DNA from 2 places in the Paenibacillus sp. EKM206P genome. Region 2 is predicted to be linked to the other one. Evidence: riboswitches for the same ligand, from Rfam matches in the RefSeq annotation. Region 2 holds a riboswitch; the other holds the start of a gene.
The links. Region 2 has a riboswitch for cobalamin ahead of G9G53_RS01805 (ABC transporter substrate-binding protein). Riboswitches for the same ligand answer to the same signal wherever they lie in the genome.
Positions count from the first base shown of each region.

Region 1: it holds a riboswitch for cobalamin, as region 2 does, so the genes downstream of both, metE (5-methyltetrahydropteroyltriglutamate--homocysteine S-methyltransferase) here and G9G53_RS01805 (ABC transporter substrate-binding protein) in region 2, are expected to answer to the same signal.

Region 1 is NZ_JAAMNQ010000002.1:404,994-413,010, forward strand. It holds gene G9G53_RS05565 (DUF6985 domain-containing protein) at 1-149, shown strand, start outside; gene metE (5-methyltetrahydropteroyltriglutamate--homocysteine S-methyltransferase) at 237-2,555, opposite strand; cobalamin riboswitch at 2,717-2,912, opposite strand; gene nrdG (anaerobic ribonucleoside-triphosphate reductase activating protein) at 3,093-3,590, opposite strand; gene G9G53_RS05580 (anaerobic ribonucleoside triphosphate reductase) at 3,587-5,536, opposite strand; gene G9G53_RS05585 (AbrB/MazE/SpoVT family DNA-binding domain-containing protein) at 5,830-6,300, opposite strand; gene G9G53_RS05590 (glycoside hydrolase family 3 protein) at 6,535-8,017, shown strand, end outside.
Region 2 is NZ_JAAMNQ010000001.1:366,974-374,990, forward strand. It holds gene G9G53_RS01775 (DMT family transporter) at 1-32, shown strand, start outside; gene G9G53_RS01780 (Cof-type HAD-IIB family hydrolase) at 172-972, opposite strand; gene G9G53_RS01785 (lipoate--protein ligase) at 1,135-2,136, opposite strand; gene cobD (threonine-phosphate decarboxylase CobD) at 2,297-3,400, shown strand; gene cbiB (adenosylcobinamide-phosphate synthase CbiB) at 3,390-4,361, shown strand; gene G9G53_RS01800 (histidine phosphatase family protein) at 4,411-5,163, shown strand; cobalamin riboswitch at 5,286-5,477, shown strand; gene G9G53_RS01805 (ABC transporter substrate-binding protein) at 5,684-6,691, shown strand; gene G9G53_RS01810 (FecCD family ABC transporter permease) at 6,688-7,734, shown strand; gene G9G53_RS01815 (ABC transporter ATP-binding protein) at 7,731-8,017, shown strand, end outside.

The DNA of each region.
Region 1 (8,017 bases), on a different contig from region 2:
CTATACTGATTTCCGACTCATCGGCAAAGGATGAACTGTATTTGAATTTTAGTTGTTCCTGGGATCGAGAACATGGCTTAGGCGTACATATGAAGCAGATGAAAATGAAGCATATTCAAGGCGCTTATACATTATATGACCTAGAATAAATCCCCTTCCCGGGCTTTTAGCAGAAAGGACCGGAAAGGGGAACAGAATATGTTGAAAATGAAGGCGTGATTCGAAACGATAAAAAATTAGTTGGATACAGCCAATGCAGCCCGGGCTGCTTGAGCCGCTTGTACCATTTGTCGCAAGGCGGCGACAGATTCCTCTTTGGTGCGGGTTTTCAGACCACAATCCGGATTAACCCAGAACAAATCTGATGGCAGTACGCGCAGGGCACGCTGGATCATGCTTAGCATTTCAGATACATCGGGGATGCGCGGACTGTGGATATCGTACACGCCCAGACCGATGCCTTTGTCGTATACCTGATCTTCAAAGCTGACAATCAGTTCTCCGTGGCTTCGCGAAGTTTCAATAGATATAACGTCGGCATCCATGTCAGAGATGGACTGAATCATATGCTGAAATTCAGAATAGCACATATGCGTATGGATTTGGGTCGCAGGCTCAACGGTGGCCGTGGTCACAAGGAAGGCTTGAACCGCCCAATCCAGATAGGCTTGCTGTTGTTCTTTTTTCAGCGGAAGCCCTTCACGAATTGCGGGTTCATCGACCTGAATCATGCCGATGCCCGCTTGTTCCAGTGCCTCTACCTCTGCCCGTAATGCCAGAGCCAACTGTAAAGCGACTTGACTGCGCGGAATATCATTACGTTCAAAAGACCAGTTCAAAATGGTCACAGGGCCTGTAAGCATTCCCTTAACAGGCTTGGAGGTTAACGATTGGGCGAATGCCGTTTCTTCCACAGTCATGGGCTGATCGAAGGAAACGTCTCCGTATATAATCGGTGGTTTGACGCAGCGGGAGCCGTAGGACTGTACCCATCCGTTTTGTGTAAAAGCAAAGCCATTCAGCTTTTCGCCAAAAAATTCAACCATATCGGTCCGCTCAAATTCCCCGTGTACAAGCACGTCAATGCCAATGTCCTCCTGAATATCAATCCATTCCTTGATTTGCTGTTGGATGAACGTCCGGTATTGCTCGGCAGACCATTCTCCTTTGCGATAGTGCAGGCGGGCCTTGCGGATCTCGGCAGTTTGCGGGAAGCTACCAATAGTCGTCGTAGGCAGCGGAGGCAACTTCAGCTTATTTTGCTGAATCTCACGACGCTCAGCGAAAGGAACGCTGCGTGACAGAGGCTCCTTGGCTAGTAAGTCAGCCAGATCGGCAGCTGTCTGTACGCGTGCCGCTGAGCTGTTGAAACGGGCTACCGCATCTGCACTTTGTCCAAGCTTGGTGAGTGCGGATGGATCGTGTTTGCCAAGTGCAGCCGTCAGGACGGCGATTTCCTCAAGCTTTTCATCGGCAAAGGCCAGCGCTTGGACCAGTTCTCGATCTAGCTTGTGCTCTGCCTCTAGACTAACTGGCACATGCAGGAGACTGCATGATGGCTGAACGATAAGCTGCTCGGCAGTGGTTTGTTCCGCTAACTGGCCCAGCAGGGTAGCCACAGCGTTCAGGTCGCTGCGCCATATATTGCGCCCATCAATGACCCCAGCGCCCAGCGTTTTTCCTTTAGGGAAACCATGCTGCAATATATGCTGAAGATTTTCGCCATCATCATACACAAAATCAAGACCCAGTCCCTGTACCGGAAGTGCGGACAGACGCTCATAATGGTCCAGGCTGCCAAAGTAGGTTTGCAGCATTATATTTAAAGAGGGCGCAGCTTGGGTCAAAGCTTCATAGACTTCCTGAATAATGTCCAGATCCTCTACTGGGAATGAGGTGGTCAGGACAGGTTCATCGATTTGGACCCATTGAACACCTTCTGCTGCTAGTTCAGACAGGACACGGGTGTATAAAGGCAGGAAGGTTCTTATAATAGAAGCAAGTTCCTTACGATCATAGCCTTTGGAAAGGGTAACGAATGAATAGGGGCCGATGAGGACCGGTTTCCCATCAATGCCTAGCTCCTGTTTTGCTTCAAGATAAGCCTGTAAAGGTTTATTTTCAGTGAACACCGGGACTGCGTTTGCCAATTCAGGAACGATGTAGTGATAATTGGTATTCATCCATTTGGTCATTTCACTGGCGGTTGCTCCCTTCTGTCCACGAGCGATCCCGAAATACACGGACAGAGGAACCGGACCTGCGGGACGATGGTTGAACCTTTCGGGTACCAGACCAAACATCACAGATGTATCCAGCATGTGATCATAATAGGAGAAGTCTCCGACAGGAATGCGATCAATCCCCTTGTCACGCTGCTTGCTCAGATGCTCCAACCGTAATCTTTTCATCTCCGTTTGCAGTTCGCTTTCGTTAATACTGCCGTTCCAGAAGCGTTCCAGTGCTTTCTTCCATTCCCGGTTTTCGCCGATACGCGGATATCCCAGATTACTGCTAATTAAGCCGGACAATTCAGGCCATTCAATGACGGACATGTACTTTTCCTCCTAGCGGGTGGCTGTTTTATTTTTACGTACCAAAAAAGGCATTCTTCCCCCCAGAGTTAAAAATAAGTAGGGGAAAGAATGCCTCCGTGATTAAAAAATCAAAAATACGGCGACTGCTCTTAACACCTCCCTATCTTCCGTAGGTACTTGCGATGTTGTTAAAATAGGCAGGTCTCCTGACTTACGGATCATGACTCTCAGCATCCCTTCCCGGTCTGTGGACCAGTGGTTGTATGAACAGCTGAAAGTTCCCCGTTTACAGTGGCGGGACCGTGCCGGATTTGCACCGGCTTCCCTTTTAAGCCTGATCTGAATAGAACAGACACCTATCTCCAAGCTATGCGGTTAAGGTATGACGAATAATTATGCACTCGTATACTTGTTCACCATCATAAGTGAAACTTGCAGGATGCGCAATAGAAACTGCAATGGAATCTGTTAGGGATATGCAAAAAAAAGACAAGCCTCATCCATGATGGAGACTTGTCCTAGATTAGATATAGCATTTGCCGAGTAACCTTCGCCTTAAGTCAATGAAACGGTGTAACCTGCCTGAATGCTGGCTTTTACATCTACCAGACGCTGGTTGCGGCTGCCCCGGAAGGGAAGGGTCAGGTCCTTTTGCTGTTCTACAAAGCGACCATCCACAATCACATCGCACAAAAGTGCTAGCTTTTGTCGCTCCTGATCTGTGAGTAGATCTTCATAGACAAAGCCAGTGTAAGCCCACACGGTTCGGTCGGGACAGGCCGCACGGAAGTCACGCACAAATTGCGAGCATTCTGCTGCTGAGAAAAACGGGTCTCCCCCGCAGAGAGTCAGTCCGTCCAACAACGGATTTTCCATGATGTCACGAATGACCTCCTGTTGTCGTTGGGGGGTGAATGGCTCACCTGCACGGAAGCTCCACGACGCTGGATTAAAGCATCCGGGACAGGCATGACGGCAACCGCTAATGAACACGACGGTACGCAGGCCGTATCCTTCATTCAGAGATTCCGGAATGTAGCCACATAAATTCACTTATGTTTCACCCGGTCTCGAACTTCTGCCTGTTTTGCAGCATTAAAGCGAACGGTATAATCTCCTGTCAGATATCCGGTTACCCGACGTAAGCGCTGAAAGTGTGTGTGCTCCTCATCTGTGCCACATTGGGGGCAGCTTGTCCCGATAATCCCTTCATAACCGCATTCCGTACAACGATCCACCGGATGGTTGATGGAGAAGTAGCCGATATTCTGATGCAGCGCGTATTGAACAATTTTAAGAAACGCATCCGGGTTATTCCGCGCATTACCGTCCAGCTCAATGTATGATATCGCACCAGCGTTGCATAGGTTATGGAACGGAGCTTCCAAGCTGATTTTACGAGCAGCCGGGAGTGTGTAATACACGGGAATATGAAAAGAATTCGTGTAATATTCTCGATCATTTACCTCAGGAATAATCCCGAAATCACGTTGATCCAGCAAGGTGAACTTGCCCGACAGACCTTCGGCAGGCGTAGCGAACAATGTAATATTCAAATTGTGATATTCACTCATTCGATCGCAATACACGCGCATAGAAGTGATGATTCGCTGTGCCTCGCGGTATACGAAATCATCCTCCCCGTGGTGTTTCCCGTATAGTGCCTTCATGCACTCAGCCAGTCCGATGAATCCGATCGAAAGCGTACCGTGTTTTAGTATGCTTCCCACCTTATCATCTGGCTCTAGTTGTTCTCCACCTTCCCATACCCCTTCGCGCATCATAAAGTCCGAGGCTTTGGCCGGCTGGCTGGTCTGGATTTGATAGCGATGGATTAAGCCATCCACCGCAATGCGCATAACTTCTTCTAGTCTCGCATCAAAGCGATCACGGTCAGGTGTCAGGCGTTTGCCTGTGCAAATACCATACTCAATGCCAAGCCGCACCAGATTAATGGTATTGAAGGAGAGATTTCCCTTACCACTCTGCCGATTTCTACCGAAACGGTCAGAAATGGTGCGGGTACGGCAACCCATTGTCGCTATAATGGTATCCGGGTCATCAGCACGGTAAAAAGGCAGGTTAAAGGTGGCATCCACATTCACAAAATTGGGATACATCCGTCTGCTAGAGCATTCTACCGCCCGTAAGAACAAATCATAATTGACGTCGCCTTCTGCCTGATTGATTCCCTCTTTGCATTGGAAAATATGCTGTGGAAAAATAGGAGTTTCCCCGCTACCCAAGCCGCGAATCGTGGCCTCCAGCAGCGATTGAGTAACAAGCCGTCCCTCAGCAGACGTGCACATTCCGTAATTCAGTGAAGTGAATGGAATCTGTCCACCCGCGCGACTGCTCATGGTGTTCAGGTTATGAATGAGCGATTCAGCAGCCTGTCGGGTTTCCGTCTCCGTCTCTTCGCGAGCGAATGCGTATGAACGAGGGCAGGCTTCTTGCAAATGGGGATTGGCCATATGTAGTTCATCGTCAGTCAGACTGGATTCTATCTCTTCCTCGAACAGCCGAAGTCCCTTGCGCAGATGCTTGCGGAAGGACCGGGCAACGTATGGGGCAAGGTCCCAATCTATTTTATTGGCGGAGACACCTCCGAATTGGCTATTTTGCTGAGACTGGAATATGATGGCAACTAGTGCCATAGCGGACATAATCGTTTGCGGTGTGCGTACAGAGCCATTGCCTGTATTGAATCCGTCTTGTAGTAACCGGCCAAAAGGGATAAAGATACAATTCGTAGTTCCGAGTGCGTATTGGTCCAAATCGTGAACATATACATATCCGTGATCAATCGCGTTCGTCAGTTCAGGCGGAAGTACCCGCAGGCGCGCATACCATTTGGCATACTCGGACCCAAGCTTGCTCATTTTGCCGCTGAACGATTCTCCATTCAAATTTGCATTCTCCCGCAGCATGTCCAGATCTTGTGCCCCAATGACCCGCTCGCCGATGTCGTATAATTGATGTTCCTCCAGCACCTTCATCGTAAAACCCTCCATATAGTAAAATATATATATTTTTCACAAAAACAACATATTGATGATATCTAGTGATAACCAATTGTTTCGATCTATATATTGTATATACGTATACATCGGGAGTATGTGACTATTGTCACATTAGCAAGAGCGGCCGACACGAAAAAGCCAGGTATAGAGTAAGGGGCACATCCGTAGATATGCGCCTTACTCTATACCTGGCAATCGAAGTTGTGACAAAAAAATGAATAGGGTCGTCGGTACATTGTGTATGATTTTGGGATATAGATTTAGAAGGTTTAGAGTAGCTTTTTCAACTGGGACACCCGGCCTTGGGAGATATCGAGCATTTCTGCATACACTTTTTGTGGCAGGTTCGGGTGATCCTGAATTAGCTTGCGAAGCTTTTTTACCATTTCACCTTGCTGCACTCTGGAATGCTTGGGCTGCCACGTTGTGTTGTTTCGGATCGGCTGGGTATGTTCTTGAGCCTGGATAGCATCATTGCTTGTGGCATGCACATTTTCATCGGTCTTTAATAATTGAATGCAATCAGCGCAGATAAAGCTGTCCCGAAAATAAGTTAAGTGATCCACCGCGCCGCAAAATTTGCAGGAGACACCCGTGTATTTTCTTAATACAAATCCTTCTTCATCTACGAAGAATTCAAGCGAATCACCGATATTGATATCCATTGTGGTGCGCATTTCCTTAGGGAGTACAATTCGCCCCAATTGATCCAGGGGCCTTGTCATTCCGGTATTTTTCATCAGCGCTTCCTCCTTCAATGATATATCCTGATTATACCAAAAAATATTATTTTTAGCTTTGTATATTGAAGGTAAAATGCAACTTTTTTTGTCTTTATGCTGCGACTCTCTTTCATCCAGTATAGGATGTTTACGGTATTGTTGCCGGGATACTCCTTTTTAGCTATGATATATAAAACGCTTTCATGTATGCCTTTTCATTATATTCTTAAATGGAATAAGGAGATGACGGATATGAGTCATGAAACAACGGATATCGAATATTTATTTCAAGATCCGAAGATTCATCTGGATGAGCGTGTACGGGATCTCGTGTCACGACTAACCTTGGAGGAAAAGATCGAATCCATGTTGCAATATCAGCCGGCCATTGACCGATTGGGAGTCGCAGCTTACAAGCACGGTACGGAAGCGGCACACGGGATAGCATGGTTGGGTGAGGCGACTTCATTTCCTCAGCCAGTAGGATTGGCATGTACTTGGGATACGGAATTAATGCGTCAAATCGGATCTGTTATCGCAGATGAGGCGCGTGTCTACTATCGTCGTGATCCCAAATTAAACGGTCTGACCCTGTGGGCACCTACGGTGGATATGGAGCGTGACCCAAGATGGGGACGCAATGAGGAAGCTTACGGCGAAGACCCATATTTGACGGGAGAACTGTCAAAGGAGTTAGTCAAGGGGATACAGGGCGATCATCCGGTATATTTGAAAGCGGTCGCTACTTTAAAACATTTTCTGGGTAACAATAATGAAGTGGATCGGGGAAGTGGCTCCTCCAGTATAGATCCACGAAACCTGCGAGAATATTACCTAAGAGCCTTTGAGAAGCCTTTTATGGAAGGCGGCGCCCAGTCGATGATGACTTCCTACAACCTGATTAATGGAACGCCTGCTACGTTATATCATGGGGTTAACGATATTGTCAGGGACGAATGGGGGATGGACGGCTTTGTCGTAAGTGATGCGGGTGATGTCATGGGGATTGTCAACGATCATCAGTATTACGATTCCCACACGCCAGGTGTGGCCGAATCTATTCGGGCGGGAATTGACAGCATTACAGATGATGCGGAGCTCTCCAAGCGGGCGATTCGAGAAGCTTTGGCACAAGGATCGCTGCAAGAAGAAGACTTGGATCGGGCATTGTTTCATACGTTCCGTGTCCGTTTTCGGTTGGGGGAATTTGATCCGGCTGCAGACAACCCCTATGCCTCGATCGGAGAGGAAGCTCTCATGACAGAGCAAGCCCGTGAATTGTCGTTGCGTGCGGCGAGGGAGCAGATCGTATTGCTTAAAAATGAGCATGAACTCTTGCCATTGGACCCTGCCCGGTGTGGCAAAGTAGCGGTCATTGGTACGCATGGCAATGAGGTGTACCGCGACTGGTATTCCGGTACGCTGCCCTACCGGGTTACACCGCTGGAGGCGATTCGTACCAAGCTGGAAGGTGAGGACGAGAAGGAACGCGTCGTGTACCGTGATGCCAAGGATCGCGTGACCTTGACGGCGGCGAATGACGGATTGAAGCTCGCAGTTGATTCTTCTGGTGAGATGCGCCTATCCCAGGATGGAGACCCAACGGTATTGACCATGACGGATTGGGGCTATGGCAGTGTGACGTTACATGATGAGCATCTGGGTACTTACGTGACGAGTGATGAAATAACGCTTCGTGTGACAGCTGATGAAGCGTATGGCTGGTATGTCAAAG
Region 2 (8,017 bases):
TGAACAGGCGTAAGTTACGTTCTGCTGCCTGATATTTTATAGCGGTCAGGTTATTATATGATCTGACAGAAAAGGCCTCCAAACTGTCGTATGTTACTGATCATGCGACAGTTTGGAGGCTTTGTTGTTGTATTACTTCATTTAAGAATTATGGGAGCAGGCACTTTTTGCTTATTCAACATTGAGTACGAATTTGTCGATGGCGTGCTTAACACCATCTTCGTTATTGCTGCGAGTGATGTAATCAGCCAGCTTCTTCAAATCAGGAATGGCATTCTCCATCGCTATGCCGAGACCAGCGCATTCAAGCATTTCATGGTCGTTCCAAGAGTCGCCGATGGCAATCGTTTCCGACAGTTCACAGCCAAAATGGTTTGCAAGGAAGGTAAGCGCGTGACCCTTGGTGCCTTCATGGTGCATAATTTCCAGAAAGTGAGGCTTGGATTTTGTAATGTGAACTTCATTGCCAAGCAGTACGCGAAGTTCAGGAATTAATTCATCCAACACTTCCGGCTCGTCGATAATCAGCAATTTAGGAGCCGGCTGCTCTATAACTTTACTGAATACAGGCTCTACAAAATATTCCGTGTTGTTCAGCTCCGTGTAATCTTTGATTTTCTGATTATCTTCACGTGTGTACAATTTGTCATCAATATACGTTTGTAGATGCAGATTGCGTTCCACGCAGAATTCATACAGACGACGTGCAGCCACGAGTGGAACATAACGCTCATACAGCACGTTTTCGTCCAGCAGGTTTTTAACCAAAGCTCCTTGATACGTAATGATCGGCACGTTCAAACCAGTCTGGCGAGCAATTTTGTGTGCAGAGGCATAAGCTCGTCCAGTAGCGAGGGTAACCACCACACCTTTCGCTACAGCAGCTTCTAATGCCTGTTGTGTCGCTGGTGTAACTTCTTTTTGGTCGTTAATGAGTGTATCATCAATATCAATGGCAATTAATTTATACATATCGGTATTCTCTCCTTTATCTCTATCATGGGGCAATGCTAAAATTGTATCTTATAATATTCAAAATGACAATATCGCAAGGAAAAGGGGACGGCTCCTATAAGAGCCTGTCCCCTTATAACCACTGAAGTATTGGTTTGAAACGATGGGAAAAAGTAACGGTTAGTCTTCCAAAAATACAAGTCCAACAAAATCGTCCAACTCAATATTACCAAAATAGTGCTTCAAATCGAGAGAGGATAAGGCTTGACGTACCTCACCTTCATCATAACGCTTGCCGCGCAGGATATTTTCAATATCAGCAACGTCACCCACACCGAAGAAATCCCCATAGATTTTAATATCACGAATGTAGCCTTCCTTAAGATCCATGCGGATATCAATAATACCGACTGGAAATTTACGTGTGTGCTTTATATTGCTCTCGGGGGATAGACCGTAGTTCCAATCCCACGATTGGTAACGTTCTTTGGATATTTCATGGATTTTGGCCCAATCGGTATCGGTGAGCTTATATTGAGGTACTTGATCCAATTCTGATCCGAATATGAAACGCAACAGTTCCTCGCGAAATTGCTCTATGGTCATCTCACGGTCCATCAGTTCGCTGATGTTAGCTACGCGACTGCGGACAGATTTAGTGCTTTTGGATTTGAATTTTTCGGGATTGGCATGCAGTGATGCAGCCACATTGTCCAGATTCAGGTTAAACATCAATGTACCGTGGCTGAACATACGTCCGCGTGTGGCAAATTGGGCGTTTCCTGAAATTTTACGTTCTCCGACCTGCAGATCGTTGCGGCCTGTCATTTCAGCTTCTACTCCCATTTGGCGCAGAGCATCAATCACAGGTTGCGTAAATTTGAGGAAATTATGAAAGGACTCCCCGTTATCCTTGGTAATAAAACTGAAATTTAAATTACCGAGGTCATGATATACAGCACCGCCGCCGGACAGGCGACGAACGACTTGAATATTGTTATCTCTGACAAACTCGGCGTTGATTTCTTCAATGGTATTTTGATGCTTGCCTATAATAATAGAAGGCTGATTAATGTAAAACAGCAAATAGCTGTCGTCCAGCGGTAGATGCTTGAGCGCGTATTCCTCAATAGCAAGATTAATGGCTGGATCGTGTATCCCTTGGTTGTCGATGAACAGCATGTCCATTCCTCCGTATATAAACTGTGTAATTTTATGTGTGCCTCCTTCTATTGTAACCCAAGTGAGCCATGTACAAAAGCTCATTTGCATTGACGGGACGCAAAAAGCAGCCTCATAATGGAGCTAAATGATTGGAAACGGGCGGAAAGGATGAGAGGCAATGATAGAGGTTTACGGTCATGGCGGGGACAGGGAAACAGCTGCGGCGACATTTGGCGGGACTGCTGCTGATTTTGTAGATTTTAGTGCAAATATTAATCCGCTTGGTCCACCGCCTGAGGTGCTTGAGGCGCTGCAACACTCATTTGACACTGTGATTCGCTATCCAGACCCTGGGCATCGGAATTTTAAAAATATGCTCGCACGGCGACTGCATGTTCCACCGGAGTCGTTAAGTATCGGAAACGGAGCGGCTGAGAGCATGGCGCTCTTGTTATTGGGACTAGCTCCTAAGCGTGTGGGTACAGTGGAGCCGTGTTTTTCGGAATATGCCGAGCTGGCTGGCAAATTCGGAGCTGAGGTCAACCGGGTGTATGGGAAGGCCTCGCTTCAATGGAAGGCGGACGTGGAGGACATCCTTCAGCTCATGGAGCAGGTAGATGTTTTGTTCCTCGGGCAGCCGAATAATCCAAATGGCGTCCAATATAGTGAGCAGGAGCTGTGCGAGCTGGCAGAGGCGGCTGGCACAACGGGTACTGTGCTGGTGGTGGATGAAGCATTCATTGATTTTATTCCGCTGGAACGGCGAATCTCACTGCTGCCTGTGCTGGATCGCTATCCTCATGTGATTTTGATCCGGTCAATGACCAAATTTTATGCCATTCCTGGCCTACGATTGGGTTATGCGATTGCTCATCCGGACTATATCCGGCGAATGACGGCCAAACAGGTGACCTGGAGTGTGAATGGATTGGCGTTGCTGGCTGGCGAGGCGTGTTTGAGAAGTGGGCAAGCATATGAGCACCAAACACAGGAGCTGATTGCTGCGGAGCGCAACCGTCTGTTAACCGGCTTGGCGGAATGGGGCTGCGGTGTCGTTCCCGGTGAAGCCAATTACGTGCTGGCAAGGGCGCCGGGTACGTGGAGTGCATCGGCTATTCAGCAGGCGCTTGGACAACGCGGAGTTCTTATACGTAGCTGTGCTATGTATCCGGGACTGACGACGAGCCATTTTCGGATTGCGGTCAAGGATGCAGAAGCCAACGACAGGCTGCTATCTGTATTGGGTGAAGTGCTGGAGGAGGAACAGCGGCTTGACAGTTAGCTTGATTATCCTGGCAGCCTACCTTTTGGACAGGATGATCGGTGATCCGAGGTGGTTGCCGCATCCAGTCATCGGTATGGGACATGCCATTTCGGCATTGGAAAAATTGATTCGCCGCCAGGTCCGAAGTGACCGGGGGCTGAAACGTGCGGGTATACTGCTTCCACTCATTGTGGCGGGAGGCTCCTTTGCGCTCGCCTGGGCGCTGTTGCACTTGCTTGCCTGGATTCATCCGTGGTTATCTGTCGGCGCAGAAATAGTGCTGATTGCGACCACGATTGCTTCCAAAGGACTAAAGGATGCAGGAATGGCAGTCTACCGAGCGTTGCAGGCGGATGACCTGGCTGCGGCACGGCGGGAGCTGGGCATGATAGTCGGGCGGGATACGCAGCAACTTGATGAGCCTGAGATTGTACGCGGTACGGTTGAAACGGTCGCTGAAAATATCGTGGACGCGATTATTTCCCCGCTTTTTTATGCCTTGATCGGGGGAGCACCCTTGGCGCTGGCTTATCGTGCTGTGAATACGCTCGATTCCATGGTTGGCTACAAAAATGAAAAGTATCTGCATTTAGGCTGGGCTTCAGCACGTCTAGATGATGTGGCTAACTACATTCCAGCACGCCTGACAGCGGCAATGCTTGTGATAGCGGCGTTGATGTACAAACGAGATGCTGCAAGAAGCTGGCGCACAGTCAAGCGAGACGCTCGTCTGCACCCAAGTCCGAACAGTGGCTTCCCGGAATCGGCTGTTGCTGGTGCATTGGGGATTCGTCTTGGAGGATATAATGTGTATCATGGCGTGCGCTCCTTTCGTGCATACATGGGGGATTGGATACGACCGCTAGAGTCGAAAGATATACGGCATACGATCCAGCTGATGTTCGCCGTGTCCAGTATGTTTGTAGGATTGTGTTTGTTAGGAGCCGCAGGTTGTTTTGCCTTGGGATGGGTGCGGTGAGGGTGAGGAGTGACACACTGAATAATGATCGAGCAGGAAGTGACATTTCTTGAAACAAGATATAGCAGCAAAAAGGACAGTAGAATACGCACAAAGACCGAACTCACAGGAGGATAAGGTGCCGTATGATGCTAAAGAAGATCTGCATTGGGATATGGAGCTCGTGTTAGTTCGTCACGGCACAACCTTATGGAACAAGGAACGTCGATATCTGGGACACTCCGACTTAGGTTTGCTACCGGGGGCAGAGCAGGAATTAAAGCCTTTGCAGGAAAAATTGCAAGGTCAGTCCTTTGCTCGAATCTATTGCAGCGACTTAATGCGATGTCGCCAGACCTTGCAGATCATTGTGCCGGAATCAGAGTTGACGTCTGGGCGTTCCCTATCTACTATGCCTCCTATGATGGAACCATGTCTGCGAGAGCTTCATTTTGGCGAGTGGGATGGAAAAACGTATGACATGCTCAAGGATGTGTCGTTGTATCGGGCTTGGATTGATGAGCCGCAACGGATCACCCCACCTGGTGGAGAGTCTTGGACAGATTTTGTAAATCGTCTGCGCAAATTTCTTGACTCTCTGTATGAATGGCGTGTTGCTATGGAAGTTCAACCCATGGATTTGACTGCTACGTCGCCCTCTGTTTTGGTCGTTACGCATGGTGGCGTAATTCGTCAGCTAGCTTGCATGCTGATACCGGGCCATGATTTTTGGAGTCTGAATCCGAAGCCGGGAGAAGCATTAAGGATTCAATTGAGGCTGGCAGGACCGCACAATTACATAGCGGAAATGCTTCCTCATTAGGTTAGACACCAGCGGATAAAGAGGCTGTTTGGGTTGTAAGCCGCCTCATTTTAACCTATAATCATCAAGTAAAAGAACGGCTTGACTACCACTACATCAAATATCCAGCAGACGAGGTCGGCGCAGCGTGATGAAACTATGGTTTCCCTCCCTGCGCTGTTAAAAGGGAAGTCGGTGTGAATCCGGCGCGGTCCCGCCACTGTAAATGGAAACATGCCCGTTAGTCCTCTTTATATGTTACTAAGCATATGAAAGAATTTCAGGACATGTATTTTACCATAAGTCAGGATACCTGCCCGTCCGCCTGTCACCATAATCCTTCGAGGAAAGGATGACGTGTTCGCAGTGACTGTCCATGCGGAAAGAAGCTGCCGCCTGCGCACGATCTGCGCTAACGTGACCCCTGTGTCCTGATATGAGGATGCGGGGGTTTTTGATAGGAAAAAAGGCTAGATTTAGAAGATATCTGATGATGTTCAAGTAACGCTCTTAACGATTTATTTATGAAGGGGTGCAAATCATGGCAGGAAAAAAAATAAAGGTGTGGACAACAGGTCTATTGGCTCTGATTTTGGCAGTTGTGCTGAGTGCATGTGGCGCTAATGGAAAAAATGCAGAAAATAAAGAGGGTCAGGCTTCTTCACAGCAGCCGGGACAGGCAGTAAACGCACAAGAGCCTCCGGGCAAAACGGTTTACCCGCTCACAGTTAAAGATGCAACAGGACAGGAATTTACATTCAAAAAAGCGCCGGATAAAATCGTTTCCGTCTCCCCGGCAGAAACCGAGGCGTTGTTCGCCATTGGGCTGGATAAGGAAATTGTCGGCGTCTCCGACTACTCTGATTACCCGGAAGCAGCTACGAAAAAGCCTAAAGTGGGCGGTATTATGAAACCGAACGAAGAGGCGATCATTGCTGCGAACCCGGAAGTCGTTTTTGCAGGGATATCACTTAGTGAACAGGCTACGACCAAGCTGCGCGACATGGGAATTATGATTTTTAAAACGGAACCGAAGACAGTGGAAGATGTCATGGCTAACATCGAATTGTATGGGAAAATCACCGATCATCAGAGAGAAGCAAGAGCGGTGACTGACAAGATGAGAGCAGATGTAGCAGAAGTAAAAGAAGGAATTAAAAATATCGGTAAAGGGCAGAAGCTGCGGGTATACGTCGAGTTTTCACCAGGCTGGACAGTGGGTAAAGGCGAGTTTATGGACGAGCTGATTACGTTGGCGGGCGGCGAAAATGTAGGTGCCACGCAGAAGGGGTGGTACCAAATCAGTGAGGAAAATATTATTGCTGCGAACCCTGACGTGATTTTGTACAGCAAAAGTGTCAAGGACGACAAAACGGGCCAGACGCTCGGTGATATCATTAAAGCTCGCAGTGGATGGGATCAAATATCGGCTGTTCGCCACAACCGGGTGTTTGCCGTGGATGATAATTTGATCAGTCGTCCGGGTCCACGCGTAACGGAAGGTCTCAAGGAAGTGGCCAAGGGCGTGTATCCTGAAATTTTCAAATGAACCGTAAACTGATCGGCTTTGGAGGGACAGGTCTTGTCCTGCTGTTGCTGACGCTGCTGCTCTGTCTTGGCATCGGCTCGGCCAAGCTTCCGGTCAGCCAAATCACGGGCATTCTGGTTAACCACCTACCGTGGTTAGGCGATACGTTTACACCGGATTGGAATACATCCTCAGAGCAGATTATTTTGAAGGTCAGATTGCCACGAGTGTTACTGGGAATGTTGGTAGGAGCAGCGCTGGCGCTGGCGGGAGCCGGATTTCAGGGTGTGCTGCGTAATCCTTTGGCTGATCCGTATACACTGGGGGTATCCTCGGGGGCTTCGGTAGGAGCGGCAGTACTGATTTATTGGGGCCTTCAATTTTCATTTGTTGGCATATGGACGCTGCCGCTAGTGGCATTTACGACCGGAATGCTTACGCTGTGGATGGTGCTGACGTTGGCACGGGAAGGTGGGAAAATTCCGACACAAAGTCTCATTTTGTCGGGTGTGGTGATGCAATCCTTTCTGGGAGCGGTTGTTTCCTTTCTGACAGCCATGTCGAAGGAGACGGTCAATGAAATATTGTACTGGACGATGGGAAGTCTTAGTCTGCGCGGTTGGTCATATACAGGAATCCTTTTACCTTATGTGGTCATAGGGCTGGTATTTCTATGGAACCGGGCACGTGTGCTGAATATTTTGGCTTTGGGTGAACGTCAGGCGGCGCACATGGGAGTTCATGTAGATGCGACGAAGCTATCTGTTCTGATTATTTCCACGCTGCTGACAGCAGCCGCTGTCTCGGTGTGTGGCGTGATTGGCTTTGTTGGACTCGTTGTACCGCATATCATTCGTCTGGTGACAGGTCCTGATTACCGTATGATTGTTCCATTATCTGCGCTCGGCGGAGCTGTTTTTATGGCTTGGGCAGATACGGCGGCTCGCACATTGTTAGCCCCCACAGAAATTCCTCTGGGCGTGATGACGGCCTTTGTTGGGGCACCGTTCTTCGCATATCTCCTGTACCGAAACAAGAAGCTGCGCAGGGGGGGACTGCTGTGACAGAACAAAGTGAATCACAGAAGGTGCGTGATCGGGCATTAGAGGTAGTGGGTCTGACACGTGCCTATGGAGAGTTCCATGCTTTAAAAAATATAAGCTGGAGCGTCGACGAAGGAACTTGGTGGGGGATTATTGGTCCGAACGGCAGTGGAAAATCGACCTTGTTGCATTTGCTTTCCGGTGTAGATCAGCCAACTTCGGGAAACGTTCATATCTATGGCAAAAAGGTCGGTAGCTACAGCAGGAAAGAGCTTTCCCGACTCATAGCCGTACTCCAACAGGA